4 regions of the Oerskovia sp. USHLN155 genome follow, and region 1 is predicted to be linked to each of the others. Evidence: riboswitches for the same ligand, from Rfam matches in the RefSeq annotation. Region 1 holds a riboswitch; each other region holds the start of a gene.
What was found. A riboswitch is a leader RNA that binds a small molecule or an ion and turns the genes downstream of it on or off. The one in region 1 is predicted to bind S-adenosylmethionine.

Region 1 (7,007 bases):
CGGGAGGGGGCCGGGGTGACCGTGCGGCTCGTGACCCCCGCCGAGCACGAGGCCGTCGCCGACCTGCTCGACGCGGCGTACGGGCACGAGTACTCGATCTCGGACTCGTACCGGGCCGTGCTGCGCGACGTCGCGAGCCGCGCGGCCGAGCACGACGTGTGGGTCGCGGTCGACGACGAGACCGGCGCGCTGCTCGGGACGGTCGCGACGCCGCTGCCCGGCCGACACATCTCGCCCCTGGCCCTCGACGGCGAGCTCGACTTCCGGCTGCTCGGCGTCGCGCCCGCTGCCCGGGGGCGGGGGATCGGGGCCGCGCTCACGCGGCACGTCCTCGACGTGGCCCGCGCCCAGGGGGTGCAGCGGGTCGTCATGAACTCCGGCCCGCAGATGACCCGCGCGCACCGGCTCTACGAGGCGCTCGGGTTCCGGCGCCTGCCCGAGCGCGAGACCCGCGTGATCGAGGGGGAGGGCGGCGGCCGGCTGCACGCGTACGGCCTCGACCTCACCCCGGCGCCGGCCCCGCCACCCCCGCCACCCCTGCTGCCGAGGTAGACCCCCCGGCGCGAGGTAGACCCCTGGGCGCACACACGCGGGTCTACCTCGCGCGGACGGGTCTACCTCGGCATCAGGCCACCCATCGAACGACCCCACCACCCCACCACGGAGAACACCATGCCCGTCGAGTTCCTCGGCATCGCCACCACGAGCGACGCCTCCGAGACCACCGCCCGCACGACCGCCCCCTTCGACAAGCAGTACCTCGAGCGCCTCGTGCGCGCCCACGAGGACAACGGCTGGACCCGCGTCCTGTTCGCCTACGGGTCGAGCGGCCCCGAGCCGTCGGCGCTCGCGGCCTGGACCGCGGCCCGCCTCGACACGGTCGAGCTGCTGCTGGCGCACCGCCCCAACGTCTCCTACCCGACGTTCGCAGCCAAGTCCTTCGCGACGCTCGACCAGCTCTCCGAAGGGCGGCTGTCGGTCCACTTCATCACGGGCGGCAACGACCACGAGCAGGGGCGAGAGGGAGACACCCTGACCAAGGACGAGCGCTACGCCCGCACCCACGAGTACATCCAGATCGTCAAGAGGGCGTGGTCGAGCGCCGATCCGTTCGACCACCACGGGACGTTCTACGACCTCGACGACTTCGTGCTGGACGCCAAGCCCTTCGAGGGGCGCACGCCGACCATCTCGTTCGGCGGCTCCTCCGACGCGGCGTTCCGGGTCGGTGCGGCCGAGGCCGACATCTACGCGGTGTGGGGCGAGCCGCTGGACCGCACGGCCGAGCAGATCCAGCGCGTACATGCCGAGGCCGCTGCCGCCGGTCGGCAGACGCCGCCGCGCATCCACGCCGCGTTCCGCCCGATCATCGGAGCCACCGAGGAGCTCGCCTGGGAGAAGGCCCACCGCGTGCTCGACCGGATCGAGGAGCGCAAGGCCGCGGCCGGGGGCGTGCTGAGCCGTCGCCACCCGATCGACAAGCCCGAGAACGCGGGCTCGCAGCGCCTCCTGGAGATCGCGGCGCAGGGCGACCGGTACGACACGGCCCTGTGGACCGCGACGGCGAGGGCCACCGGGGGAGCGGGCAACTCGAACGCGCTCGTCGGGACGCCCGAGACCGTCGCGCAGGCCCTGCTCGCGTACTACGACCTGGGCGTCCGCATCATCTCGGCTCGTGGCTACGACCTGCTCGACGACGCGACCGACTTCGGCCGCTACGTCATCCCGATCGTGCGCGAGGAGGTCGCCAAGCGCGACGCCGAGGCCGCGCAGACCCAGGCGGCCTGAACCCCGCTCCCCACTCTCCACCCCCTCCGCGAGGTAGAGGGCTCTGGTCGAGGTAGAGGTCCGGAGCCCTCTACCTCGACGCCAACCCTCTACCTCGGCACCGTCCCCCACCCCAGAAGGAGCCCCCACCGTGCGTTTTCAGGTCCTCGACATCGTCTTCAACCCGCCGCATCCCGTCACGGGCGAGGCGGTCCCCGCGGCCGACCGGCTCGAGCGGGTCGTCGAGACAGCGGTCCTGGCGGAGGAGCTCGGCCTCGACGCGTTCGCGGTCGGGGAGCGGCACGCGGGGGACGTGCTGTCCTCGGCGCCGACGGTGATCCTCGGGGCGATCGCCGCCCGGACGTCGCGCATCCTGCTGAGCACGGGCGTGACGGTGCTGTCCCTGCTCGACCCGATCCGCGTCGCCGAGGACTACGCGACGATCGACCAGCTCAGCCGGGGTCGGTTCGAGATGGTCATCGGCAAGGGCAACGAGGCCCTCCAGTACCCGCTGCTGGGCCTCGACCTCGCGAAGCAGTACGAGTACCTCGAGGAGAACTACGAGCTGCTCCGTCTGCTCCTGAGCGGCGAGGAGGTCGACTGGGAGGGCCGCCACCGCCCGGACCTGCGAGGCGCCACGACCCTGCCCCGCCCGTACGACGGCGCGTTCCGGATCTGGCACGGGTCCGCGACCTCGCGGTTCGCGGTCGAGCTCGCCGCGAGGTGGGGCGACCCGATCGTGAGCGCCAACGCGCTCCAGCCCCGCGAGAGCTACCAGGTGCTGATCGACCACTACCGCGAGCAGTACGCGGCCGCAGGGCACGACCCGGCGTACGGTTTCGTCGGGTCGGGGTCCGGCGGGCTGTTCCTCGCCGACACCACCGAGCAGGCGATCGAGGAGTTCCGGCCCATCTACGAGGGCGCGGTCGCGCGCGCGGACCTGCGCAAGCACGACCCGTCCGCGGTCGGCAAGGTCACGAGCTTCCGGACCATCGAGGAGGCCGTCGAGCGCGGCCCCGCCCTCGTGGGTTCTCCCGAGCGCGTGGCCGAGAAGATCCTCGACTACCACCAGAGCTACGGGCACGACCTCCAGTCGGTCTCGATCAACCACCTCCTGGAGCCCGCCCGGCAGGACGACGTGCTGCGCCGGTTCGCGGAGGAGGTCGTGCCGCTGGTCAGGGCCGAGGTCAAGACCGACCTCTGGGGGCCCGCCGACGCCCGCCGGGCCAAGGGGTTCACGGCGCGGTAGGCCCGACGGGCGAGCCTGCGAGGGGCCGGCCGGGCAGGGCCGCCACCCTGGCGGAGCGTTCCCGCTCGGCCTAGGCTGGAAGTGTCCGGCAGGCCCTCGCGTGCGCCGGGCACGGGCACGGAAGAAGGCTCCGACGATGTGGCTCCTCGTGATCTCCGGCGCGGTGGGCGCGGCCCTGGTCGCCGCCATCGCCTGGTTCATGGTGCGCGTCGACCGGCCCTCCGCGGATGCCCTGCCACCGCTCGGACCGCACCGGACCACCCTGCGGGAGCGGCGCCGTCGGGCACCCGATCCTCTCGTGGCGCTCGCGCTCCAGATCCGCCTCGGGCGGCTCGCCGACGAGCTGCGCGCGGTCGAGGCCGACCCGGACGTCTACGCCCGCGCCCACCACTACCTCGCGGCGCAGGGTGCGTACGACGCGCTGCTGCGCGAGGCGTGCCGGCTCAGCGGGCTCGACGTCGAGGCCGCCCCGCTGCGTGCGGGCCTGCGCAGCGACGAGGACGAGCGGCTGCGCGAGGAGCTCGAGCTCAGCGCGCGCGGGTGGAGCTGGTGACCCGGCAGCACGGGTGAGGGGCCCGACGGCGGCGCGCTCCGCCGTCGGGCCCCGGTCCGTGCGGCTCAGAGAGCCGAGTGGTCCCCGATCCGGTGGTACGACCGGTCGTGGTAGACCAGCGGTGTCGCGTCCGCCCGGGTCCCCGACGCGAGCGCGCGCAGCGAGACCAGGTAGCTGTCGCCCACCGGCGTGCGCTGGATGATGCGGCCGCGCACCCACGACAGCGCGCCGTCGATCACGGGTTCCCCGGACTCGAGGGGAGACCAGCCGCCAGCCGCGAAGCGGTCGATCCCGCTCGTCGCGAAGCGCGCCGACACGTCGTCCTGGTCGGCGCTGAGGAAGTTGACCGTGACCGTGCGGGCCGCCGAGATCGCGGGCCACGACGACGACGTCGACGCGAGCGAGAACGCGAGCAGTGGCGGCGCGGCCGAGACCGAGATGACCGACGTCGCCGTGAAGCCCACGGGGCGGCCCTCGTGCTCGAGCGCGACGACCGCGACACCCGCGGGGTGCTGCCGGAACACGGCCTTGTAGGCGTCGGCGCTGAGCTGCGGCTCGTCCTGCTCGTGGAGCAGGGCCTCGAGCCCGGCGAGTCCGGCGACGTCGGAGCGGGTCGTGGGTTCGGCGGTCATCGGGTCACCTCGGCGAGCTCGGGGGCGGTCCGGTGGGTGGTCTCCTGCCCGACGGCGGCGCTCGCCGCCCGCAGCAAGGGCCCTCCCGCGTGGTCGAGCCAGGCGTCGACGGTGCTCGTGAGATCGGCCTCGCCCAGCCGGGAGTCCAGGAGGGTGAGCGTGCGCGCGGGGACCGTCGCGCCGAGCTCGACGAGGAGCGGGCGCAGGTGCACCTCGCCCGCGAGAGCGTGCGCGGGGTTGCCCGACACCACGACCGGGACGGCCACGACCCCGGCCAGGCCGTCGGGGCCGTAGAGGTCGAGGAACGCCTTGAGCAGCCCGGTGTACGAGCCCTTGTAGACGGGCGTCGCGACGACCAGGACCGCGGCGCTCGCGGCGATGTCCCGCGCGGTGTCGGCGCGCGGGTGCTCGGGGGCGAGGATCTCGGTGGCGATCTCGGCGAGGTCGATCGTGGCCGGGGTCGGGTCGGCCGGGGCGAGGCCCAGGTGGTCGGCGACGCGGGCCGCGACCGTCCGGGCGGCGGTCAAGGTCCGTGAACCGGGCCGCGGGTTGCCGACCAGGGTTACCACGGCCGGTCGTGGGTCGTCGGTCTGCGTCGGGCGGGGTGCTGCGGGGTGCTGGGTCATCGCTTCCTCACTGTCGTCGTGCTGCACGCTTGCCGCGTCGTGCCGGCGCGGCCAGGTCATCTCCCGGAGCACCCCGTCGTGAAGGGGTTGCTGACCAGCGAGCCGGGGCTTCGCGCTGGTGCTCGTGACCTCTGGGTAGGGGTATAGACCTGGAGGGGCGAATCTGCACCGATCAGGTCGAGAATTCTCAGAGGGTGGACGGAGGTTTCCGGAGGTGGGACCTCGAACTGTTGCCCCGAGCAAGGGCGGCGTCCCAGGTCATGAGCCTGGCGTCTCCCAGAGTGGGACGGGAGTACGGCGATGTTTACGAGTACGTAACCTGGTGCGGTTCAAAGCCCGCCCTGCCGAGGAGCACTCCATGGATAGTCGTCTGCAGTCCGTCTTCGACGAGGTCCTCGCCCGCAACCCTGGTGAGGTCGAGTTCCACCAGGCGGTTCGCGAGGTCTTCGACTCGCTCGGGCCGGTGCTCCAGAAGAACCCCCAGTACGTCGACGCCGCCGTGCTCGAGCGCATCTGCGAGCCCGAGCGCCAGATCATCTTCCGCGTGCCGTGGGTCGACGACCAGAACCACGTCCAGATCAACCGCGGCTTCCGCGTCGAGTTCAACTCGGCCCTCGGCCCGTTCAAGGGCGGCCTCCGCTTCCACCCCTCGGTGTACCTCGGGATCGTCAAGTTCCTCGGGTTCGAGCAGATCTTCAAGAACTCGCTCACCGGCATGCCCATCGGCGGCGGCAAGGGCGGCTCGGACTTCGACCCGCGCGGCAAGTCCGACGGCGAGGTCATGCGCTTCTGCCAGTCGTTCATGACCGAGCTCTACCGCCACATCGGCGAGTACACGGACGTCCCCGCGGGCGACATCGGCGTGGGCGGCCGCGAGATCGGCTACCTGTTCGGTCAGTACAAGCGCATCACGAACCGCTACGAGTCCGGCGTCCTCACGGGCAAGGGCATCAGCTGGGGCGGATCCCTCGTGCGTACCGAGGCCACGGGCTTCGGCACGGTGTTCTTCGCCGACCACATGCTGCGCACCAAGGGCCAGACCTTCGACGGCCAGCGCGTCGTCGTCTCCGGCTCGGGGAACGTCGCGACCTACGCGATCCAGAAGGCTCAGCAGCTCGGCGCGAACGTCGTGTCCTTCTCCGACTCGTCGGGCTACGTGGTCGACGAGGCCGGCGTGGACGTCGACCTGCTCCGCCAGATCAAGGAGGTCGAGCGCGGGCGCGTGGCCGACTACGTCGAGCGTCGCCCCGGGGCACGCCTCGTGACGGGCGGCAGCATCTGGGACGTCCCCGCGACGGTCGCGCTGCCGTGCGCCACCCAGAACGAGCTGAGCGAGCAGGACGCGAAGCAGCTCGTCGCGAACGGCGTCGTCGCGGTCGCGGAGGGCGCCAACATGCCCACGACCCCGGGCGCGGTCTCGCTCCTGCAGGACGCCGGCGTGCTCTTCGCCCCCGGCAAGGCGGCGAACGCGGGCGGCGTCGCGACCTCGGCCCTCGAGATGCAGCAGAACGCCTCACGGGACGCATGGACGTTCGAGTACACCGAGGAGCGCCTCGCGCACATCATGGAGGGCATCCACTCGCGCTGCGAGGAGACCGCCGACGAGTACGGCGCACCGGGCAACTACGTCCTGGGCGCGAACATCGCGGGCTTCACCAAGGTCGCCGACGCGATGATCTCGCTGGGCGTCATCTGACGGACCATGGGTCCCTGGGTCCCTGGGTCCCTGGGTCCCTGGGTCCCTGGGTCCCTGGGTCCCTGGGCGGCCCGGCCGACCGACGGGAGCGGTGCGCCCCGTGCGCCTCGCGGTGCGCGGAGGGCGCCGCTCCCGTCGTCGTTCCGGGAGGTCGGGGCTTCTCGGCGCTTCTCGGGCGCACGGGGCACGGGCGCACGGGGCGCGCGTGACGGCGTCGGGTCTACGCTGACCGCTGACACGGGTGCGCTGCGGCGTGCCGACCCCGACCCAAGGAGCATCCCCACATGGCACGCGAGGTCGCCCTCGAGATCGCAGTCCAGGACACCGACGGCGTGCGGATCGCCGCACAGGTCGGGGCGCGCCGCGTCGAGCTGTGCGCGGCGCTCGGGGCGACGGGTGGGCTGACGCCGAGCGTCGGGCTCGTCGAGGCCGCGGTCGCCGCTGCGGCCGAGGTGGCGGGGGACGGGGTGCCCGTCGAGGTGCA
Region 2 (7,007 bases), on a different contig from region 1:
GTTCGGGGCTCTCGGCGACGAGTGCTCCGCACTCAGGCGTTGGACTCAGAAGTCGCCGAAGCCGCCGAAGTCGCCGCCACCGAAGTCCCCGAAGCCGCCGAAGTCGCCGCCCGCCTCGGTGACGTCCCCGCCACCAGTGTCTCCGGCCCCCGTGTCGCCGGCTCCCGGGTCCGTCTCGCCGCCCGTCTCGGTCGCGCCGGGGTCGCCCTCGCCCGAGGTCCCGCCGTCGCCGGCGAAGTCCGCGGTCGGGTCACCGAACATCGGGCCGAACAACATGTTGGCGACCGCGGAGCCGATCACGACGCCCGCGATGGTGCCGAGCATGCTCGAGCCGATCATCGAGCCCATGCCCGGACCGCCCGGACCGCCCTGCCGGCCGCCGAACGACCGTTCGAGCGTGCCGGGGTTGCGCATCTCGGCGCGGGTCGCCATGCGGGCGAGCGACTGCGGGTCGTCGGAGGTCGCGCGCTCGGCGGGCGGCAGGTTCTCACCGAGCTCGGCCAGCACGCGGCGCCGCTGCTCCGGCGTCAGCCGCTCGAACGCCTCGGCGTGCGCCTGCTCGACGGCCTCGGGGGGAGCCGTGCGCAGCAGGTAGCGGTAGCGGTCGATCGCGACGTCGTCCTCGCTGCGTGCGGGGCCCGTCGGGGCCGGGGGCGGGGTGCCGTAGGCAGGGGCGCCGGGGCGGTCTGCCGAGCCGTAGGGTGAGCGCTCGTCCTGCGGGGTGCGGCCGAGGAGGCGGTCGAGGAATCCCATGAGCGTGTCCTTTGGTCGAACCGTCGAGGGCGGACGCCCTCACTGGTCCAACGCGGCGCCCGGCTCACCCGTTCCGCCGAGTGCATGATGCGGCCGAGAGACGCCCGGCGGGTCGCGGCCGGAACGCACTCAGCGGGGAGAGCGCACCGGTTCCGGCGTCGGGCCCACCCCGCCGAGCAGCCGCACGTTGAGGCCCTGGCCCTCGACCTCGAGCGCGTGGTACTGCTCGTGCACCCGCACGGTGGCACCGGGGCCGACGTCGAGCAGCGTGTGATGCCACACCCGGCACGCCCCCTCGCCCGACGCGTACTCGACGACGACCTCGGCTCCGCCGTCGTGCGCCCGCACCGCGAGCACGACGCCCTCGCGCCAACCCCAGGGCCGGTTGCGGAGCATGCGCTCGTGGACGGGGTGCAGGAGGTGCCCGGTGTCGAACCGTTCGCACACAGCGGGCGGGGGACAGGCGACGACCGTCGCCCGGCGTTCCATGACGCGCTCGGCCATGGTGCTCCTTCTCTCCGTGCCCGACGGCGGAGCTCGCCCCCGTGCGCACAACCACCCGGGACCGTCCCCGGGTGAGGGGCACGAGGAGGCGCCCTACGACGTCGGGCCTCGCTCTTCCCCCACGGTCGTGGGGGCGGGTCTTCCTCCGGGAGCACCGTGCGCGTCGCGCGGTTGCCGGACCAGCACGCCGGAGGGCGGTTCGCTGGTCCTCTGGACCGTTCTCAGTTCTACCACGGCGTCACCGCCCGAGCACCAGGGTGCCTGGTCCTGGACGCACGAGTGCCCCCGACCGAGACGGTCGGGGGCACTCGTTCAATGATCAGCTACGCCCGGAGGCGAGTGAGATCAGAGCGGGCGGATGTTCTCCGCCTGCGGGCCCTTGGGGCCCTGCGTCACGTCGAACTCGACGCGCTGGTTCTCCTCGAGCGAGCGGAAGCCCTGCGTCTGGATGGCGGAGTAGTGCGCGAACACGTCGGCGCTGCCGTCCTCAGGTGCGATGAAGCCGTAGCCCTTTTCGCCGTTGAACCACTTCACGGTTCCCAATGCCATGGGGATCTCCTTCTAGAGTTTCAAACAGCTCCATGATCTGGAGCCGAACATCACGGTGTTCGTCGTCAACTCTTGGGTAACAAGGTTCGCGGTGGCATGGGGCCGTTGCGCAAGGACAAGCGAGGCACTGCAATCTCACCGGCTACGGTACAGGGGTTACTCCGACTGTGCTAGCCCTGATGCTAACGATTGAAGTACGCGTGTCCGCCAACCAGGCCAGGGCCGAGCAAATCGGGCACCGTCACGAGCGTGTAGCCCGCGGCCCGCAGGCCGTCCACGATGCCCGGGACGGCGTCCACGGTGGAGCCGTGGATGTCGTGCATCAGGAGGATCGCCCCAGGTCGGACGCCTGCGAGAGCCCGCTCGGTCGTCATGGCGGTGTCCTTGTTCTTCCAGTCCTCGGTGTCGACGTCCCACAGGATCGCCGGCTCGTTCCGCTGGGAGAGGACACTCGTCACAGTGTCGCTCGTCGCGCCGTACGGAGGGCGAACGAGCGTCGGTCGGACGCCCGACGCGGCCTCGACCGCGTCCGCCGTCGAGGTCAGCTCGTCCGTGATCTGGTCGGTGCCGAGCTTCGAGAGGTCGGGGTGGGACCAGGTGTGGTTGCCCACCGCGTGCCCCTCGGCGACCTCGCGACGGACCAGGTCGGGATGCGACTTCACGGAACGGCCGACGAGGAAGAACGTCGCCCTCACCTGCTTCTCGGCGAGCGTGTCGAGCAGTCGGGACGTGTGCTTGCCCGGGCCGTCGTCGAAGGTCAGGGCCACGCACCGCAGCACCGAGCAGTCGGGGGCGCCGGACGGGTCGGGCGCGACGGGCGGGGTCACGGGCGGCGGCTCGACGGGGGGCGGTGCGATGCCCATGAACGGGGCGCCGCTCGCCGCGACGTCCGCGATCTGCTTCCCGACGGCGGACAGGGCCGTCCGGGTCGCGTCGGGCTCGATGCGCACGGCCAGCTCTCCGTCGGAGCGGGCAGAGACCAGGCCGGGCGCGAAGACCAGGGTCGCGGCGCCGTCGGGCCCGAGACGCACGTCCCGGAACGTGTCCTCCGACGAGGGCACCGGCTCGTCGAACCCCAGACCGGCCGAGGCGAGCGCCGCGTCGACCCACTGCGCGGCCTGCGTGCGTCCGTCGGCCGTGAAGAGGTCCGACGACCACGTCGTGGTCGCGCGAGGGAGGTCGGTGTAGAACGTCTGGGAGCCGACCTCGCCGTTCGCCCCGCCCGTGAAGGCGTACGTCGTGGCACGCACCCCCAGCACGTCGCCCTGCGCGAGCACCAGGTCCCACCCGACGTTGAGCTCGTTGCCCACCCCGTCCGGGTCGATCGCGGCGTCGTACGCCTTCTCGGTCGCGTCGACGAACCGGCCGAAGGCGTGCGAGAGGGAGCGCTCCCCAGGGATCGAGACCGTCGAGATCGAGCGCGCGTCACCGGCGTCCGCGGTCGACTCCTGGTGGATCTCGAGGTTCTCGACCGAGGCCGGGTCCAGGACCGCCGGCGGGTCGACCCGCTCGGCGGGGACCGGGGTCTGCGTGGGTGACGGGGCGCCCGTGGGGGAAGCCTCCCCGGACGGGTCCGCAGCGGCGCGCGTCAGGTAGAACGTGACCCCTGCGGCGACGACCAGGAGCGGCACGAGCACGGCGAGGACCCAGACGGCACGGTTCCGCGGGCGCGCGGGAGCGGAGCCGCCCGGCGTCTGGTCGTGGGTCGGAGGAAGGGACTGGGGCACCAGACCACCGTGCCACCCGCACCCGGTGCGCGTCGCGACCGGCACGGCGGATGAGAGCAGCGCCACAGTCGTCTTCAGCACCCTCGTGCACGGTCGTCGCAAGGGCTCCACAGCCTTCACCTCTCGGCCACCGAGGGACTTCCCCCCGCGTGCCCGTCCGCCGTCGCAGGGACGGGTGGTGCCCACCGTGCGCGCCGGGGTAGAACTGGACGATGGTCTCTCCCGCGCAGGTTCCCGACGTCGTCCTCAACAACGGCGTCACCGTCCCGCAGGTCGGGCTCGGCGTCTTCAAGGTGCCCGACGACGCGACCCAGCAGAACGTCGAGCAGGCGCTCGAGTCCGGCTACCGGCACATCGACACCGCGGCCGGCTACTACAACGAGGCCGGCGTGGGTGCCGCGCTGCGCGCGAGCGGCCTGCGCCGCGACGAGATCTTCGTGACGACCAAGCTCCGCAACGGCGACCAGGGGTACGAGTCGGCCCTGCAGGCGTTCGAGGACTCGCGGGAGGAGCTCGACGTCGAGGTCGTGGACCTCTACCTCGTCCACTGGCCCGTCCCCAGCAAGGACCTCTACGTCGAGACCTGGCGGGCGTTCGAGAAGCTCTACGCCGACGGCGCGGCGCGGGCGATCGGCGTCTCCAACTTCCTGCCCGAGCACCTCGCGCGCCTGCTCGCCGAGACCGACGTGGTGCCGGCCGTCAACCAGATCGAGGTCCACCCGACCTACCAGCAGCGCGCGACCCAGGCCGCGACCCGGGCCGCCGGGATCGCGGTCGAGGCGTACTCGCCGCTCGGCCGCGGAGCGGACCTCGACCACCCCGCGGTCGCCGCGGCCGCCGACGCCCACGGCGTCACGCCCGCCCAGGCGATCCTGCGCTGGCACGTCCAGAGCGACCGGATCGTGATCCCCAAGTCGGTGGACCCCGAGCGGCTCGCGACGAACATCGACCTGTTCGGGTTCGAGCTCTCGCCCGACGAGGTCGCGGCGATCGACGCGCTCGACTCCGACGCCCGGCTCGGCTCCGACCCCGCGACGGCCGCGTTCTCGCAGTACCCGTCCTGACCCGGTTCGCCGGGCATCTGCCGCTCCTGTGCCGGATCGAGACGTTCCCGTGACGGCGCCGTAACGAGGGACGGAGTCTCGTGTAACGGCGCCCGCGTACGTTCCAGGCACTCAGGTCGCCGGACCGGGGGCCCGGGACCACGGGCGCCTTGTCCGGTTCGCCGCGTGTGAGTCCCTGGTTGCAATTGTGCATCTGGGGTTTCGCGCTCGTCCGACCTGTGCCATCGTCAGCACGATATTCAGTGCTGAATATTCAGGTGATCCACCGCGGGTGCGAGGTCTCTGAGCACCCGGGTGCGATCTGGCGCACGGAGGTTCGGAATGCAACGCACAGCACGTCGAACGACGGGTGGACTGGCTCTCGCGCTGGCAGCCACCCTCGCCATCACCGCATGCGGCACCCAGTCTCAGGGGGACGACGGAGGATCGACGGAGACGTCGAGCGAGACAGGGTCGGCCGATCTCAAGATCGTGCCGTCCGTCCAGATCGACATCGACGGGGCCGAGGTCCCGGTCGAGACGTCGGGCGACCCCGTCGACCCGGCCGGCGACGGCGCGGCCGAGTGTGCCGAGGGCACCTCGATCGCCATGGCCGGTGCTCTGACCGGCCCCAACGCGGCGCTCGGGCAGAACATCCTCTACGGCGCCAAGGTCGCGGTGGACGCGTTCAACGCCGCGAACGCAGGCTGCCAGGTCACGATCAAGGAGTTCGACACCGAGGGCGACCCGCAGAAGGCGACCCAGGTCGCCCCGCAGATCGTCGGCGACGCGAGCATCATCGCGCTCCTCGGCCCGGCGTTCTCCGGCGAGACCTCCGCGACGGGCGACGTCTTCAGCCAGGCGGGCCTCCCGTCGCTGTCGGCGTCGGCCACCAACCCCGACATCACCAAGAACGGCTGGAAGACGTTCTTCCGCGGTCTCGCGAACGATGCGGTCCAGGGCCCGGCGGTCGCCAAGTACATGGTGGACACGCTCGGGTACGAGAAGGTCTGCGTGGTCCAGGACAACTCGGACTACGGCGTGGGTCTCGCGAAGGAGATCACCGCGGGCCTCGGCGACGCGGCCGACGACTCCTGCTCGGCCGAGGTCAAGGTCGGCGACAAGGACTTCGCGGCCGCGACGCAGCTCATCTCGAGCTCCGACGCGGACGCCGTCTTCTACGCGGGCTACTACGCCGAGGCCGCGCCGTTCGCGCAGCAGCTGCGTGACGCGGGCGTCGACATCCCGTTCGTGTCCGCGGACGGTACCAACGACCCGCAGTTCGTCACGCAGGCGGGCGCGGCGTCCAAGGGCGCGATCCTGTCCTGCCCGTGCGGTCCGGCTCCCGACGACTTCGCGGCCGCGTACGAGGCGCTCAACGGTCAGGCCCCGGGCGTCTACTCGGTCGAGGGCTACGACCTGGCGACGATCATGCTCACGGGCATCGCGTCGGGCGTCACGGACCGTGCCGGGATGCTCGACTTCGTGACGAACTACGACGGTGAGGGCCTGGCCCGCACCTACAAGTGGGACGACACGGGCGAGCTCTCGTCCGCGCTGATCTGGATCTACGAGGTCCAGTAGCCGGTCGGCGCCTGCCTGCCCGCAGCGCCGCCCCCTTCCCGGTCGAGCACGGCCGGGCCGGGGGCGGTGTCGCCTGACGGCAGCCGCCGAGCGGACCGCGGTGCGCCCGCCCTCCTCGCGGGGCGGACGCACCGCGGTCGGCCGACCGCCCTCCCACCGGCTTCAAGGAGCAGCATGTCGATGCTCGTCCACGGCGTCCTCGCCGCCGACCCACTCATCGGATTCGACCTCGCGGCGCTGGGCCGCAACTTCTGGGCCCTCACCGTCGACGGCCTGACCTACGGCGCGGTCTACGCGCTCGTCGCGGTGGGCTACACGCTCGTCTACGGCGTGCTGCGCCTCATCAACTTCGCCCACTCCGAGATCTTCATGCTCGGCATGTTCGGGCAGTACGCCACGCTTCTCGCCCTGGGCTTCTACCCGAGCGGCGACGCGTTCGACAAGGGCATCCTGCTCACGGTCCTCTACCTGGGGATCGCGATGATCGGCGGCATGGTGGTCGCGGGAGGGGCCGCCGTCGGGCTCGAACGCGTGGCCTACAGACCCCTGCGCAAACGTGGGGCCCCGTCGCTCGTCTTCCTCATCACCGCGATCGGCGCGTCGTTCGTGATCCAGGAGTTCGTGCACTTCGTGCTCCCGGCCCTGACGGGCGGTGAGCTGGGCGGCGTGAACGCCGAGCAGCCGATCCGGCTGGTCGAGCCCGAGGTCCAGTTCACGCTCTTCGGCGCCAACGTCACCAACGTGACCCTCATCATCATCTTCTCGGCGCTGATCCTGGCGCTCGCGACCGACATGTTCATCAACCGGACCAAGTTCGGTCGCGGCATCCGCGCGGTCGCGCAGGACC
Region 3 (7,007 bases), on a different contig from region 1:
CCGTCCGAGCGCGGTCGCCGGGAGCGCGACCTGGTCGACGAGCTCGCGCACCCGGGCCCGGCGCGCGCGGGCGTCCCCCACCTTGTACGCGCGCAGCGGCTCCTCGACGATCTGCTCGACCGTAAAGCGCGGGTCGAGCGACGCGTACGGGCTCTGGTAGACGACCTGGAACCGTCGACGGAGCCTGCGCAGCTCCTCGCCGCGGGCCGCCGTGAGATCGGTCCCGTCGAGCAACAGCGAACCGGCCGTCGGCTGCTCGAGGCGCAGCACCAGGCGCGCCGTCGTGCTCTTGCCCGAGCCCGACTCGCCCACGAGCGCGAACGTCTGCCCGGCGTGCAGGTCGAAGCTCACGTCGTCGACCGCGACCAGCGAGCGCGCCGCGGCGCCGCGCGGCAGCGGGAACTCCTTGCGCAGCCCCCGCGCCTCGAGCAGAGGGGCCGACGACGCGACCTGCGTGCCGTCGTCGGGCCCGGCGGCTGGCCGTGACGTGGGAAGCACGGCGGCCCCCGACCCCAGGCGGGTGCTCGCGAGGCTCGGCGCGGCCGCGATGAGCTCGCGCGTGTACGGGTGCTGCGGGTCCGTGAGGACGCTGCGCGCGGGGCCCTCCTCCACGACCCGGCCGTGCCGCAGGACCACGATGCGGTCGGCGCGGTCGGCGGCCACCCCCAGGTCGTGCGTGATGAGGAGCACCGCCGTGCCGAGCGTCGAGCGCAGCAGCTCGATGTGGTCGAGGATGCGGCGCTGGACCGTGACGTCGAGCGCGCTCGTGGGCTCGTCGGCGATCACCAGGTCGGGCCCGGCGGCGATCGCGATCGCGATGAGGACGCGCTGGCGCATGCCGCCCGAGAGCTGCGACGGGTACTGCCTGGCGCGAGCGGCCGGGTCGTCGAGGCCCGCCTTCTCCAGGAGGTCGACCGCGCGCCTGCGCGCCTCGCGACGACGAGCGAGGCCGTGGATCACGAGGACCTCCGCGACCTGGTCGCCCACGCGCTGGACCGGGTTGAGCGAGACGGTCGGGTCCTGCGGGACCAGGCCGATCCTGCGCCCGCGCACCTCGCGCCACTCGCCCTCGCTCAGCCCGGTCAGGTCCTGGCCGCCGAACCGGATCGTGCCCGACGTGCGGCGACCACCGCGCGGCAGCAGGTTGACGACCGCGTGGGCCGTGGTGCTCTTGCCGGACCCCGACTCGCCCACCAGCGCGACGACCTCGCCCGCACGGACCTGGAGCGAGACCCCGTCGACGGCGGGCGCGTCACCTCCCGCCGTCGTGCGGTAGCCGACGCGCAGGTCCTGGACGTCCAGCAGGACGTCGTCGTGCACGGGGACGCTCATCGGTCCTCTCCGTCCTTCTCGAGCGATCGGGAGATGCGGTTGGCCGACAGCACGACCGCGACGATCACGAGCCCCGGCAGCGTCGTGAGCCACCACGCGGACGCGAGGTAGTCGCGGCCGCCGGACACCAGCGCGCCCCACTCCGGGGTCGGCGGCGCGGCCCCGTAGCCCAGGAAGCTCAGGGCCGAGATCGCGAGGACGGACGACCCCAGCTCGAGCGCGGTCAGCGCGACCACCGGGCCCGCCGAGTTGGGCAGGATGTGACGGCGCAGCACCGTGTACCAGCGCACGCCCGACGCACGGGCGGCCTCGACGTACGTCGTCGACGACGTCCGCAGCGCCTCCGCACGCATCACGCGCGCGAACGCCGCGATCGTCGTGATGCCGACCGCGATCGCCACCTTGACCGTGCCGAACCCCAGCACCGTGATGATCGCGAGCGAGAGCAGCAGGCTCGGCACCGCGAGCAGCACGTCGACGACACGCCCCACGACGTCGTCGACCCACCCCCGCAGGAAGCCTGCGAGCAGGCCCAGCAACGAGCCGACCGACAGTCCCAGTGCGACCGCGATCACGGTCGCGCTCAGCGACAGCCACGAGCCGTGCACGACCCGGGCGTACACGTCGCGACCCAGGTGGTCCGTGCCGAACAGGTGCTCCGCGCTCGGCGCCTGCAGGCGGTCCGTCGGGACCCCCGTGATCGGGTCCTGGGCCGCGAAGACGCCCGGCGCGAGCGCCCACGCGACCACGAGCAGCAGGAACAGCACCGCGAGCAGCAGGCCGGGGCGGCGCAGCACCGCGAGCCCCGACCGGCCGAGCGTGCGCGCCGACGAGCGCACTCCCCTGGTACGCCGGTGCGCGGCCTCGAGCGGGGCCGGGCCGGCGAGGGCCGCATGCGCGTGCGGCGCATCGGGCCCGGCCGGCGCGTCCGGCCCGTCCGGCGCGGACACGTCCGGGGGCAGCGTCTCCGGGACGGTGTAGGTGTCGAGTCGTGCGGTCATGATGTCCTCCTCCGTGCCCTCACGCCGCGGCGGAGGGCTGGCGGGTGGTGATCCGGGGGTCGAGCACGGGGTAGAGCAGGTCCACCAGCAGGGTCACGACGACGAAGACCACGGCCGAGAAGACCACGATCGCCTGGACCACGGGCACGTCCTGCTGGTTGACCGCGGTCACCGTCAGCCGACCGACGCCGGCCCGGGAGAAGACCGTCTCGGTCACGACCGCACCGGCCAGGAGCCCCCCGACCGTCACCCCGAGCACCGTGAGCGCCGGGATGGAGGCGTTGCGCAGGGCGTGACCGAAGTGCACGCGGGCCCGCCCCGCCCCCTTGGCCCGGGCGGTCTCGACGTAGGGCTCGGCCAGGGTCTGGCGCAGGCTGCGCGAGAGAACCTGCGCGAACGCGGCGCTCGCGGGGATCGCGAGCGTGAACGCCGGCAGGACGAGGCTTTCGAAGCCCTCGTTCCCCATGGCGGGGAACAGCCTCAGCTCGAACGAGAACCACTGGAGCAGGAGCAGCCCCACCCAGAACGTCGGCAACGAGATGCCCAGGGCAGGCAGCGACGTGAGCGTGTGCCGGAGCCAGCGGGCACGCGGGTAGGTGCTCGCGAGCGCGAGCGCCGCTCCCCCGGCGAGCGCGAGACCCAGCGCGAGGGCCGTGAGCTGCAGCGTGGGGGGCAGGGCCTCGGCCAGGAGCTTCGTGGCGGGCGCCCCCGAGGAGAAGGAGCGCCCGAAGTCCAGGTGCAGCGCGCCCCAGAGACCGTGCGCGTACTGGACCAGGACAGGGCGGTCGAGCCCCTGCTCGGCACGCAGGCGCGCGACGAGCTCGGGGTCCGAGAGATCGCCGTCGGCTCCGGCGGCCTTGATCGAGGCCGCGTCGCTCGGCAGGACGTAGAGCAGGAAGAAGGAGATCGTGAAGGCCGCCCAGAGGACGAAGCCTCCCTGCCCCAGGCGGCGGGCGATGTACCGGCCCATGGTCGGCTCCTCTCGGGTGGTGACGTGCAGGTCGTGACGCGCGGTTGGACGGATCGGTCGCGGGAGCGCCGGCTCGGCGGGACACGCGACGCGTCCCGCCGAGCCGCTACCTCAGTCCTGCTGGACCCAGGCGCCGTAGAAGTCGAGGCGGGTCGACGCCTCGAAGCCCAGGCCGTGGACCGTGTCGGCCGCCGCGATCGTCGTCGAGAGCTCGTAGACCGGGATCGCGTGGCCCTCCTGCACCAGGAGACGCGCAGCCTGGGTCACGAGCTCCTGCCGCTCGGCCGGGTCGGTCGACGCGGCCGAGCGATCGAGCAGCACGTCGACTTCCTCGGGTGCCCGCTTGTTGATGTTGCGCGCGTTGGCCGAGAAGATCGTGCGCAGCACGTCGGGGTCCGAGCGCGTCAGGTTGTAGTAGTCGAAGTCGAAGTCTCCGGACTTCTTGAGCTCGGTGGACTCGGCGACCGTGACCTGCTTGAGCTGGAGGTCCACACCGATCTTCGCGAGCTGCTGCTGGACGAGCTCGAGCGGCTCGGCCACCTGCCAGAACGTGACGGTGGTGGACAGCCGCTGTCCGTCCTTGACCCGCACGCCGTCGGCACCCTTGACCCAGCCGGCGTCGTCGAGGAGCTCTTCCGCACCGTCCGGGTCGTACGCCAGGTCGTCCGAGACGTCGGCCCACAGCGGGGTCGAGTGCGACAGCACGCTCGTCGCGGGCTCGTCCTGCGGGGTCAGCAGGGTCGCAGCGATCTCCTCGCGGTCGATGCCCTTGCTGATCGCCTGCCGCACTGCGGGGTCGGCGGCGAGCGGTCGCGACTCGTTGGGGAAGAGGTTGAAGACGACGCCCGGGTTCGCCCGGTACGCGAGCCAGAAGCCGTTGCCGTCGAACTGCGGCAGGTCGACCGTGCTGATGGCCGCGGTCGCGTCGATCTGGCCCGAGAGCAGGCTGCCGGTCCGCACGCTGGCCTCGGGCACGAACTTCACGGTCACGGTGTCGAGGTACGCCTCACCCGTGTGGTCGTCGGCCCCGGAGGCCCAGTCGTAGCCGGCGACCTTCTCGAGCACGACCTCCTGGTCGAACGTGTACGACTTCACCGCGAACGGCCCGGAGCCCACGAACTTCCCGGCGCACCGGTCCTCGACGCTGAGCGCGGCGGACGCGGGCGAGAGCAGACCGAGCGAGAAGGTCGAGGACGCCTGGAGGAACTGAGCGCTGGGGGCTGAGAAGTCGACCCGCACGGTGCGGGGGTCCACGACCGTGGTCCCCTCGTACCCGACGAGGTAGGCCGAGCCGAGCGAGGCCGCTGCCCCGAGCTCGACGATCTTGTCGAAGTTCGTCTTGACGGCGGCCGCGTCGATCGGCGTGCCGTCGGCGAACGTCGGCCCCTCCCGGAGCGTGAACGTGAAGCTCGTCGCGTCCGCGTCGACCTCCCAGCTCTCGGCGAGCCACGGCAGGATCTCCCCCGTGTCCGGGTCCTGCGCGGTGAGCGAGGCCACGGTCTGACGGGCCGAGGCGATCGCGTCGTTGTTCCCGACCTGCTGCGGGTCGATGCAGTGCGAGTCGACCGTGACCGCGAAGGTGAGGTTGCCGCCCGGGACGGGCTCCGCCGTCGGACCGGGGGACGTGCCGTCCGCCGTGCTGCCGCCACCGGTGCCGCACGCCCCGAGCAGGAGCGCCGTCGCGGCGAGGGAGGCCGCGGCGAGCGCGCGGCGGGACGGGGCCGTACGGCCGCCGGGGCCCGAGGGCCAGGTCGAGAGGGACATGCGAGAGGTGCTCCTTCGGTCGTGCGCGCCGTCGGACCGGCAGTGCCGGGGCGCTGAGGGGTCGCCGACGGACCGTGGGTGCGTCGGATCGACGCCGGGCTCACGGCGAGCGGCGGTGGGGAGCCGTCGAGGGGACGGCGGAGGGGGGACGCGGGGTGTCGGCCGTGCGTCAGGTGCAGCGGGGGTTCAGCAACGTGTCAGCGACAACAGGGCGCGAGGGGTCTGGCTCCGCCGAGGCGGCACACCGCCCTGCGGTCGTGCTCCTGTTCCGTCCCGAGTGCGCGCATCGCCCGTTCCTCCGTGTGCTTACCGCGCCCGACGGGTCGCGGTCAGGTACCACCCGGAGCACCCCGTCACGTCGAAGGGTTGCTGGCCAGCGAGCCGGGTCTTGGCGCTGGCGCTCTTCACCTGCCGCACAGGAAAGCCTCCCGGGGGCGAGGAGTCAAGGGGTGAGAGCGCCGTCCCACGCATTGAGACGCCGGGAGCGCGAGACGGGGCCCGTCGACCCGGGTCGGGGTCGGCGGGCCCCGTCAGGGGGCGCGCGAGGGGCGCGTCGGCCGCGACGAGCCGCGCTCAGGACGCCTTGCGCTTGCGCCCCACGAGCACGAGGTCGTCGCGGTGCACGATCTCCCGGTCGTACCCCTCGCCCAGCCTGTCGCGCAGCTCGTGCGTCGAACGCCCGAGCAGGTCCGGGATGTCGCTCGAGTCGAACGCGACGAGGCCGCGCGCGATCACGCGCCCGTCGGGCGCGACGAGCTCGACGGGGTCGCCGGCGTCGAAGTCGCCCGTGACGCCGACCACGCCCGCGGGCAGCAGCGACGCGCGTCCGCCCAGGACCGCGGTGACCGCTCCCTCGTCGAGCTCGAGGCGCCCGCGCGTGCGGGCGGCGTGCGCAAGCCACAGGCGCCGGCGCGTCGTGCGCTTGCCGGTCACCGCGAACCACGTCCCGACCTCGCGCCCCGCGAGGGCGCCCTCGGCGTGCGCGGCCTTGGTCAGGACGACCGGGATGCCCGAGCCCGTCGCGATGCGCACCGACTCGAGCTTGGTGAGCATGCCGCCCGTCCCGATCGAGCTGCCGCGGCCGGTGACCTCGATGCCCTCGAGGTCGAGCGCGGACCGGACCTCGCGGATCCGCTGGGTGCCGGGGCGCGAGGGCGGCCCGTCGTACAGGCCGTCGACGTCGGTCAGCAGGACCATCGCGTCGGCGCGGACCAGGTGCGAGACCAGGGCAGCGAGGCGGTCGTTGTCACCGAAGCGGATCTCGTCCGTCGCGACCGCGTCGTTCTCGTTGACGACCGGCACGATCCCCAGGTCCAGCAGACGCTCGAGCGAGCGCTGCGCGTTGCGGTAGTGCCCGCGGCGGATGGTGTCCTCGGCCGTGAGGAGCACCTGGCCCACGCGGATGCCGTACTCGGCGAACGCCTGGGCGTAGCGGGCGACGAGGAGGCCCTGGCCCACCGAGGCCGCGGCCTGGGCCGTCGCGAGGTCGCGAGGTCGTGCGCTCAGGCCGAGCGGTCCGATCCCCGCGGCGATCGCCCCCGACGTCACGAGCACGACCTGCCCGCCCGCTGCGTGGCGGGCCGCGATCACGTCGACGAGCGCGTGGAGGGCAGGGACGCTGAGGTGCCCGTCCGGTCCGGTGAGGGAGGAGGAGCCGATCTTGACGACGACCCGGTGGGCCGTGGCGACCTGGGAGCGTGCGGAGAGCGCATTCACGGGCTCATCATCCCGCGCCGGGCGCCCGGACGGGGCGCCGTTTCAGCGTGTGACACCTCACGGTGGGAGGGCGTGGGCACCTGCTCCCCCGCCGGCCCGACGACGCCGCTCCCCTCCGGGCGCTCGTCTCGCCCGCCCGCAGGGTCGGCACCACCCGGGGACGCCGCAGGGCGGGCACGACCCGAGGGCCGTACCCGCCCTGTGGGCGGACGTGCGATGTCGAC
Region 4 (7,007 bases), on a different contig from region 1:
GCGCGCGACCTCGACGTCGACGGCGGCGTGCACCGCTTCCGCGCGGACGTCTTCTACGGCGGCGGCCAGTGGCTGCTGCTGTCCGCGCTCCTCGGCTGGAACCACGCCCGCGCGGGCCGGACCGACGAGGCGTGGCGCCACCTGCGGTGGATCGCGTCGCACGCCGGACCCGACGGGCAGATGCCCGAGCAGGTCCCCGACCACCTGATGCACCCCGGCTCCCGCGACGAGTGGATCGAGCGCTGGGGTCCCGTGGCCCTGCCCCTGCTGTGGTCCCACGGCATGTACCTGATCCTGGCCGACGAGCTCGGCCTCCTGACGACCGACCCGAACACGGAGCAGCACTCATGACCACCCTGATCCACCGCCCGGCCGGTATCGGCCACCCCTACGCCGCGTCGGCCGACCAGCGCCTGCCCGTGCACCCCGGGGCCGGGACCTCCGTGAGCCTCGGCGTCGTCGTCGAGGACGCCCCGACCGACGTCGCCGTCGCGTGCGAGTGGGACGACGGCTCGCAGGTCACGACGTTCGCCGCCGCGCCCGGGTCCGTGTCCCCCGCGGACGCGGCCGCGCTCGCGGGCGGCGACGGGCACCTCGCCGCTGCCCAGGCGGGCCAGCTCACGGCCGACGGCGCCTGGCACGCCACGAGCCCGACCCTCGAGGCGGGCCGCCGCTACCGCTACCGCTTCGCCACGGCCGACGCCGCCACCGAGTGGTTCGAGGTCAGCGCGGGGACGTGGACCTCGACCGCCCCGACCGGGGCCCGCGGGGTGACCGTGGGCGGCGTGCCCGCCGACGAGCACCCGCTCGTCGTCCCCGGCTCGGTCGAGTGGTGGACCGACGAGGACGGCGCCCGGCGCGTGCGGTTCGCGTTCCGCCTCGACGCGTCCGAGCACGTGGTCGGGTTCGGCGAGCGGTTCGACGCCGTCGACCAGCGCGGCAGGAGCCTCGACGCCGTCGTGTTCGAGCAGTACAAGTCGCAGGGCGCGACGGGACGCACCTACATGCCGATGCCGTTCGCGCACGTGGTGGGTGGCTCCGGCTGGGGCTTCCACGTCCGCACGTCGCGGCGCACCTGGTACGACGTCGCCGCCTCCTCGCCCGACCTGCTCGTCGTCGAGGCGGCGCTGGGCGACGACGCCGCGCTCGACGTCGGCGTCTACGAGGGCAGTCCCACGGAGGTCCTCAAGGCGTTCGGCGACGAGGTCGGCCGGGCCGAGGAGCTCCCGTCGTGGGTCCTGGGCCTGTGGGCGTCGGGCAACGAGTGGAACACCCAGCAGCTCGTCATGAACCAGATGGACGCGCACCGCGACCTCGACGTCCCCGTGAGCGTCGTCGTGATCGAGGCATGGAGCGACGAGGAGGGCATCACGATCTTCCGCGACGCCCGCTACGAGACCAACGCCGACGGCGCCCCGCACGTCGCCTCCGACTTCACGTACCCGGCCGACGGCGCCTGGCCCGACCCGAAGGGCATGATCGACGAGCTGCACTCCCGCGGCGTCAAGGTCGTCCTGTGGCAGATCCCCCTGCTCAAGACCGAGCACGACCTCGGCCCCGACGTGCCGCACGAGGCCCAGGTGCTCGCCGACGGGCGCGCCATGGTCGCGGCCGGGCACGCGGTCCGCGAGGAGGACGGCAGCGCCTACCACAACCGCGGTTGGTGGTTCCCGCAGTCCCTCATGGCCGACCTGTCGACCCCCGAGGGCCGTGCGTGGTGGACCGCCCGTCGCCAGTACCTCGTCGCCGAGCTCGACGTCGACGGCTTCAAGACCGACGGCGGCGAGCACGCGTGGGGCGACGAGCTCCGGTACGCCGACGGGCGCCGGGGCGACGAGGGCAACAACCTCTACCCCGTGCACTACGCCCGCGCGTTCGGCGACCTGCTGCGCGCGAACGGCAAGGCTCCCGTGACGTTCTCCCGCGCCGGGTTCACCGGCTCGCAGGCCCACGGCCTGCACTGGGCGGGCGACGAGAACTCGACCTGGGAGGCGTTCCGCTGGTCCATGAACGCGGGCATCACGGCCTCGGCCTGCGGCATCGTCTACTGGGGCTGGGACCTCGCCGGCTTCTCCGGCCCCGTGCCCGGCTCGGAGCTCTACCTGCGAGGGGTCGCGGCCGCGACGTTCAGCCCCGTCATGCAGTACCACTCGGAGTTCAACCACCACCAGCGCCCCCTGCGGGACCGCACGCCGTGGTACGTCGCCGAGACCAACGACGACCCCGAGGTCGTGGACGTGTTCCGCGGCTTCGCGAAGGTCCGCGAGCGCCTCGTGCCGTACCTCGCCGAGCAGGCGCGGCACTCGATCGCCACGGGTGCTCCCCTCATGCGCGGGCTGTTCGTCGACCACGCGCACGACGAGAAGGTCTGGGAGCACGCCGACGAGTACCAGCTCGGCGACGACCTGCTGGTCCACCCCGTGACCGAGGAGGGCGCCACGACGTGGACCACGTACCTCCCGGCGGGCGAGTGGGTCGACGCCTGGACGGGGCGGCCCGCCACGGGTGAGCCCAGCGGGACCGGGGTGCTCGTGACGCGCGACGTCCCGCGCGACGTCATCCCGGTGTACGTCCGTGCGACGGCCTGGGACGCCCTGGCGCCGGTCTTCGCGCGGTAGTCGCTCGTCGGTCCGGCGGGCCGACAGCGCCGCCGACGCCGCTCCGTCTGCGGCGAGCAGGGCCCCACCCGTCCGCGGGTGGGGCCCTGCTCACGTATGCTGTCGCTGCTGCCCGGAATCCCGCAGACGGATGAGCCCGGCTCTCGTCGCCAAGCCGTCAGCCCTGGTTCCTCTCAACGCCAGGATCACCGGGACCATGGCCGTCGCCCACCCTTGACGCTCCTCCCCTTCGCCCGTAACCTGGGGGCAACACGACAGGCTCGCTTCTCTAGATGAGACGCGGGCCTGTTCTTTTTCGTTCTACCACTCCAGTGCCTGCTCCAGTAGATTGCGCACGTGACGAGCCTGGACAGCACTTACGCAAAGCCGTTCCTGACGGTGCCGGAGCAGGCTCGTCGTCTACGCGAGCGCGGGATGGACTGCGGCACAGCGTCCTTCGCATCCGGCGTCCTGGAGCGCTATGGGTACTACCGTCTCTCGGGCTACTGGCATCTGTATCGGGCACGACCGACGCCTCCCGAACCGCGGTTCGACGATGATGGGCGCGAGATCCGACTCGACTCGTTCGTCGACGGGACCAGCCTCTCGCACGTAGTTGCCCTCTACGACTTTGACCACGAGCTCCGTACGCGCCTGAACGACATACTCAGCTCGATCGAGACCTCGTTTCGGTTCTTCATCGGCCACAGGCTCGGCAGAGCCGGCACGTTCGCGCATAGGTGTCCGGAGACTCTGGGAGCGGTGCACGAACCCGAACCCGGTGTGGTTCCCGAACCGACTGCGGCCTATCGCGAATGGCTCGAGGAGTACGAGCGCCACGAGCGACGCGCCCGGGACGTGTTCGTCGTGCACTTCCGCGAGAAGTACGGGCCACATCTCCCGATCTGGGTCGCAACCGAGGTGATGTCGTTCGGGGTACTCAGCAACCTCTATACCTTAATGCCACAGGTCGACCAAGAGATTCTCGCAGCACGGTTTCAGATCCACACCGCTGACGGTCACGGGGACCGTGGGGCACTTGCAAACTGGCTCAACAACCTTCGGAACGTGCGGAATATCTGCGCACACTACGGTCGACTGTGGAATCGCACGTTTGACGTTCTGATCGACGCTCCGGGGCAGGCACGGAAGGAGGTCGGCGTCACCCACCTCGCTTGCCTCGCCGACACAGGAGTCAACAACAAGCTCTACGGCGTGGTCCTGATCATGCGCCATCTGCTCTTGAGCATCGCGCCAGGTCGGACCGATGTAGTCGATCTCGTCGACTTCATCGAGTCTCGGTCGCTAAGACTTCGGTTCTCGATGGGTCAACTGGGCTTCCCCACCGATTGGAGATCAAATCCGGTCTGGGACCGCGGCTTCAGGATCGACTCTGCGCCCATGCTGGCGGCGAACTTGCTCGATCAGACCGAGAGCCTCACCGCCGCCAACACACGCGCAGCGCTCGTTGGCGCTGAACTCGAGGCGACCGGGACGCCACCGACATCGGAGCAGGAGGGACGCGCGAGGAAGAAGGCCCAGCGACAGCTGCTGAAGACCTATCGCCATTTTGGGGTGGTGCTCGAGGTCGAGATCGGCGGGGCGAAGTACTATCCCGCATTCCAGTTCCGTGACGGGAAGATCATTGACGCGCTCGCAGAGGTGAACAAGTTCCTTAGCGACAAGTGCGTCGGCGCCCAATCCGTGCACGTCACGGCAGCCCTGCTCGACTGGTGGCAGACACCACACCCATGTTTGCCTAGGCACACAGATGGCTCCTATCGGTCACCTCTCGACCTGCTGAACTCGGTGACCGAGGCGTGCTTTACGAAGATCATCGAGGAGACTGACGCCATGACCAGTTTCGCGGTACAGCTCATGGCTGACTCATCCGCGTACGCGCCAACGATGTCTGAGCCTGTGTCGCCGATCATTCATTGAGCCGCACTCGACAGCGTGAGTCACCCGGCGCCGGCAAACCTGCGCGGAGATCGAACGAGGTCGACCGCCAGTCCGCCCACGCGTGAACAGGCGTACGTTGGAAGGGCGAACGCGGGGACCGACGGAGCGACCCTGCGACAGCGTGGACGGAACGCGGACCGACCTGAACGACCACCCCGGACCCCTGCGTCTCACGCTTCGAGCAGATATTGGCTCAGATCATGGATTCCCCCTACGATCGGCAACACCATCCAGAGCGGTCGAGAGTCCTGGCTCGTTGACACCGCAGCAACCCCCCAACGGAAGCCTCCCGCGGGTACGGGTGCTACAGCCAGGTTCGATGGAGCGATTCATGACCGAGGCATCTTCCTGCGCAACCCCGCACCGCACCGGGGTCCCACGCGCCGCCCGCACGGCCCCCGTGGCCATCACCAGCACGCCTCTCGTGGCGGTCGCGCGATGAGCATCGTCGACCTGGGGCACTTCGGGCACGAGGCACCGCGACCCACGGTGTCGTTCGAGCTCATGCCCCCGCGCCGCCCCGACGCCGCGCCCAAGTTCTGGGAGACCGCGCGCCGGCTCGTCGCGACCTCGCCCGACTTCGTGTCGGTCACCTACGGCGCGGCCGGTACGGACCGCGAGACCTCGCGCCGCGTCATCAGCCAGCTGCTGCACGGCACGCCTGTGCTGCCCATCGCGCACCTGACCTGCGTGGGTGCCTCGCGCGAGGACGTCGAGGACGTCATCACGGACTTCCTCGACGCGGGTGTGCGCAGCTTCCTCGCCCTGCGGGGCGACCCGCCGCGCGACCAGCCGGACTGGCGCCCCGCCGAGGACGGCGTGCGGTCGAGCACCGAGCTCGTGGCGCTGCTGCGTGAGGTCGAGGCCGCGCGCTGCGCCGCGAGCCCGAGCGTCGCGCTGCGCGGCGCGGCCCGCCCGCTGACCATCGCGGTCGCGACGTTCCCCGACGGGAACCTCGCCGCCGGGACGAGCCGCACCCAGGAGGTGCGCCGCCTGTGGCAGAAGCAGCAGGCCGGTGCGGACTTCGCGATCACGCAGCTCTTCTACGAGGCGTCGTCCTACATCGACTTCGTCGCCGAGGCGCGTGCCGCCGGGGTGACCATCCCGATCCTCGCGGGCCTCCTGCCCATGACGGACCCGGCCCGCCTCGCGCGCGTCGAGGAGCTCACGGGGGTCCCCGCGCCGCGCGGCGTCGTCGAGGACCTCGAGGCGGAACCGGACCCGGCCGCGCGCCACGCGCTGGGCATCCGGCACTCGGTCGAGCTCGCCCGCCAGGTCCTCGCGGCCGGCGCGCCCGGCCTCCACATCTACACCTTCAACAAGCACCAAGCCGCTCTAGACCTGCTCGAGGGAGTCGACCTCGGCGGTGGGGCAGCGGGGGACGCCAGCGGCGTCTCGTCCCGCACCCCCGACCTGGCCAGCGGGCCGTGGGTCTCCGGCACTCCCCTTCCCTCCTCCGAGCCTGCCCTGGGCAGCGCATCGGTCTGACCAGTTCAGAGGTAATCATCATGAGTGCACCCACGTTCCCCTCCGGTTCCGTCCTCGGCTACCCCCGCATCGGCCCGCGCCGCGAGCTCAAGAAGGCCGTCGAGTCCTTCTGGGCCGGCAGGACCACCGCCGACGAGCTCGAGGCCACGGCCTCGGCGCTGCGCGTCGCCGTAGCGAAGCGCCTCGTCGACCTGGGCCTCGACGCCTCGTCGGGCGCCGTGCCCGGCTCGTTCTCCTACTACGACCAGGTGCTCGACGTCGTCGCTCTCCTCGGGGCGGTCCCGTCCCGCTTCGCGTCGCTCACCGACGCGAAGGGTGCGCTGGACCTCGCGGGCTACTTCACCGTCGCGCGCGGCGCCGGTGAGGACGCCCCGCTCGAGATGACCAAGTGGTTCGACACGAACTACCACTACCTGGTCCCCGAGATCAGCGAGTCCACGCCGTTCCGCTTCGCGGACGACCGCGTCGTGCGCCAGTTCGTCGAGGCCAAGGACGCGGGCGTCGTGACCCGGCCCGTCGTCGTCGGGCCCGTGACTTTCCTCGCGCTGTCCAAGGCCGCCGACGACAGCGCGCCCGGCTTCAGCCCGCTCTCGCGTCTCGCGGACGTCCTGCCCGTGTACGTCGAGCTGCTGCGCGCCCTGGCCGCGGCGGGTGCACCGTGGGTGCAGCTCGACGAGCCCGCGCTCGTGTCCGACTCGATCGACGTCCCGGCCGCCGAGGTCCACGCCGCGGTCACCGAGGCGTACCGCGTGCTCGCGACCGAGCTCGCGGTGGGCTCCGAGCGCCCCGCGATCCTCGTGGGCGCGCCGTTCGGCGGGCTCCAGGGTGAGCACGACGGCCTCGCGCTCCTGGCCGCGACCGACGTCGAGGCGATCTCGCTCGACCTCGTCAAGGGCGTTGTCCCCGCGGTCCCCGTCCCGGGCCTGGCGGACAAGACCGTCGTCGCGGGCGTGATCGACG

Region 2: linked by a shared signal. The riboswitch ahead of WFH32_RS14510 (hypothetical protein) and the one ahead of WFH32_RS07055 (NADPH-dependent FMN reductase) in region 1 are both predicted to bind S-adenosylmethionine.
Region 3: linked by a shared signal. The riboswitch ahead of WFH32_RS04215 (ABC transporter substrate-binding protein) and the one ahead of WFH32_RS07055 (NADPH-dependent FMN reductase) in region 1 are both predicted to bind S-adenosylmethionine.
Region 4: linked by a shared signal. The riboswitch ahead of WFH32_RS18745 (methylenetetrahydrofolate reductase) and the one ahead of WFH32_RS07055 (NADPH-dependent FMN reductase) in region 1 are both predicted to bind S-adenosylmethionine.

Annotation. Positions count from the first base shown of each region.
Region 1 covers NZ_JBBCXG010000004.1:158,180-165,186, reverse strand. The annotation lists gene WFH32_RS07080 (GNAT family N-acetyltransferase) at 1-552, shown strand, start outside; gene WFH32_RS07075 (LLM class flavin-dependent oxidoreductase) at 673-1,788, shown strand; gene WFH32_RS07070 (LLM class flavin-dependent oxidoreductase) at 1,919-3,016, shown strand; gene WFH32_RS07065 (hypothetical protein) at 3,153-3,569, shown strand; gene WFH32_RS07060 (flavin reductase family protein) at 3,635-4,201, opposite strand; gene WFH32_RS07055 (NADPH-dependent FMN reductase) at 4,198-4,827, opposite strand; SAM riboswitch class IV at 4,848-4,957, opposite strand; gene gdhA (NADP-specific glutamate dehydrogenase) at 5,186-6,523, shown strand; gene WFH32_RS07045 (copper homeostasis protein CutC) at 6,808-7,007, shown strand, end outside.
Region 2 covers NZ_JBBCXG010000009.1:156,076-163,082, reverse strand. The annotation lists gene WFH32_RS14515 (hypothetical protein) at 46-753, opposite strand; gene WFH32_RS14510 (hypothetical protein) at 883-1,257, opposite strand; SAM riboswitch class IV at 1,363-1,474, opposite strand; gene WFH32_RS14505 (cold-shock protein) at 1,603-1,806, opposite strand; gene WFH32_RS14500 (polysaccharide deacetylase family protein) at 1,989-3,533, opposite strand; gene WFH32_RS14495 (aldo/keto reductase) at 3,746-4,597, shown strand; gene WFH32_RS14490 (branched-chain amino acid ABC transporter substrate-binding protein) at 4,919-6,160, shown strand; gene WFH32_RS14485 (branched-chain amino acid ABC transporter permease) at 6,335-7,007, shown strand, end outside.
Region 3 covers NZ_JBBCXG010000002.1:281,556-288,562, forward strand. The annotation lists gene WFH32_RS04200 (dipeptide ABC transporter ATP-binding protein) at 1-1,332, opposite strand, end outside; gene WFH32_RS04205 (ABC transporter permease) at 1,329-2,333, opposite strand; gene WFH32_RS04210 (ABC transporter permease) at 2,353-3,303, opposite strand; gene WFH32_RS04215 (ABC transporter substrate-binding protein) at 3,415-5,067, opposite strand; SAM riboswitch class IV at 5,365-5,476, opposite strand; gene proB (glutamate 5-kinase) at 5,641-6,783, opposite strand.
Region 4 covers NZ_JBBCXG010000016.1:29,565-36,571, reverse strand. The annotation lists gene WFH32_RS18760 (glycoside hydrolase family 15 protein) at 1-351, shown strand, start outside; gene WFH32_RS18755 (glycoside hydrolase family 31 protein) at 348-2,618, shown strand; gene WFH32_RS18750 (Abi family protein) at 2,955-4,538, shown strand; SAM riboswitch class I at 4,783-4,885, shown strand; gene WFH32_RS18745 (methylenetetrahydrofolate reductase) at 4,998-6,047, shown strand; gene metE (5-methyltetrahydropteroyltriglutamate--homocysteine S-methyltransferase) at 6,068-7,007, shown strand, end outside.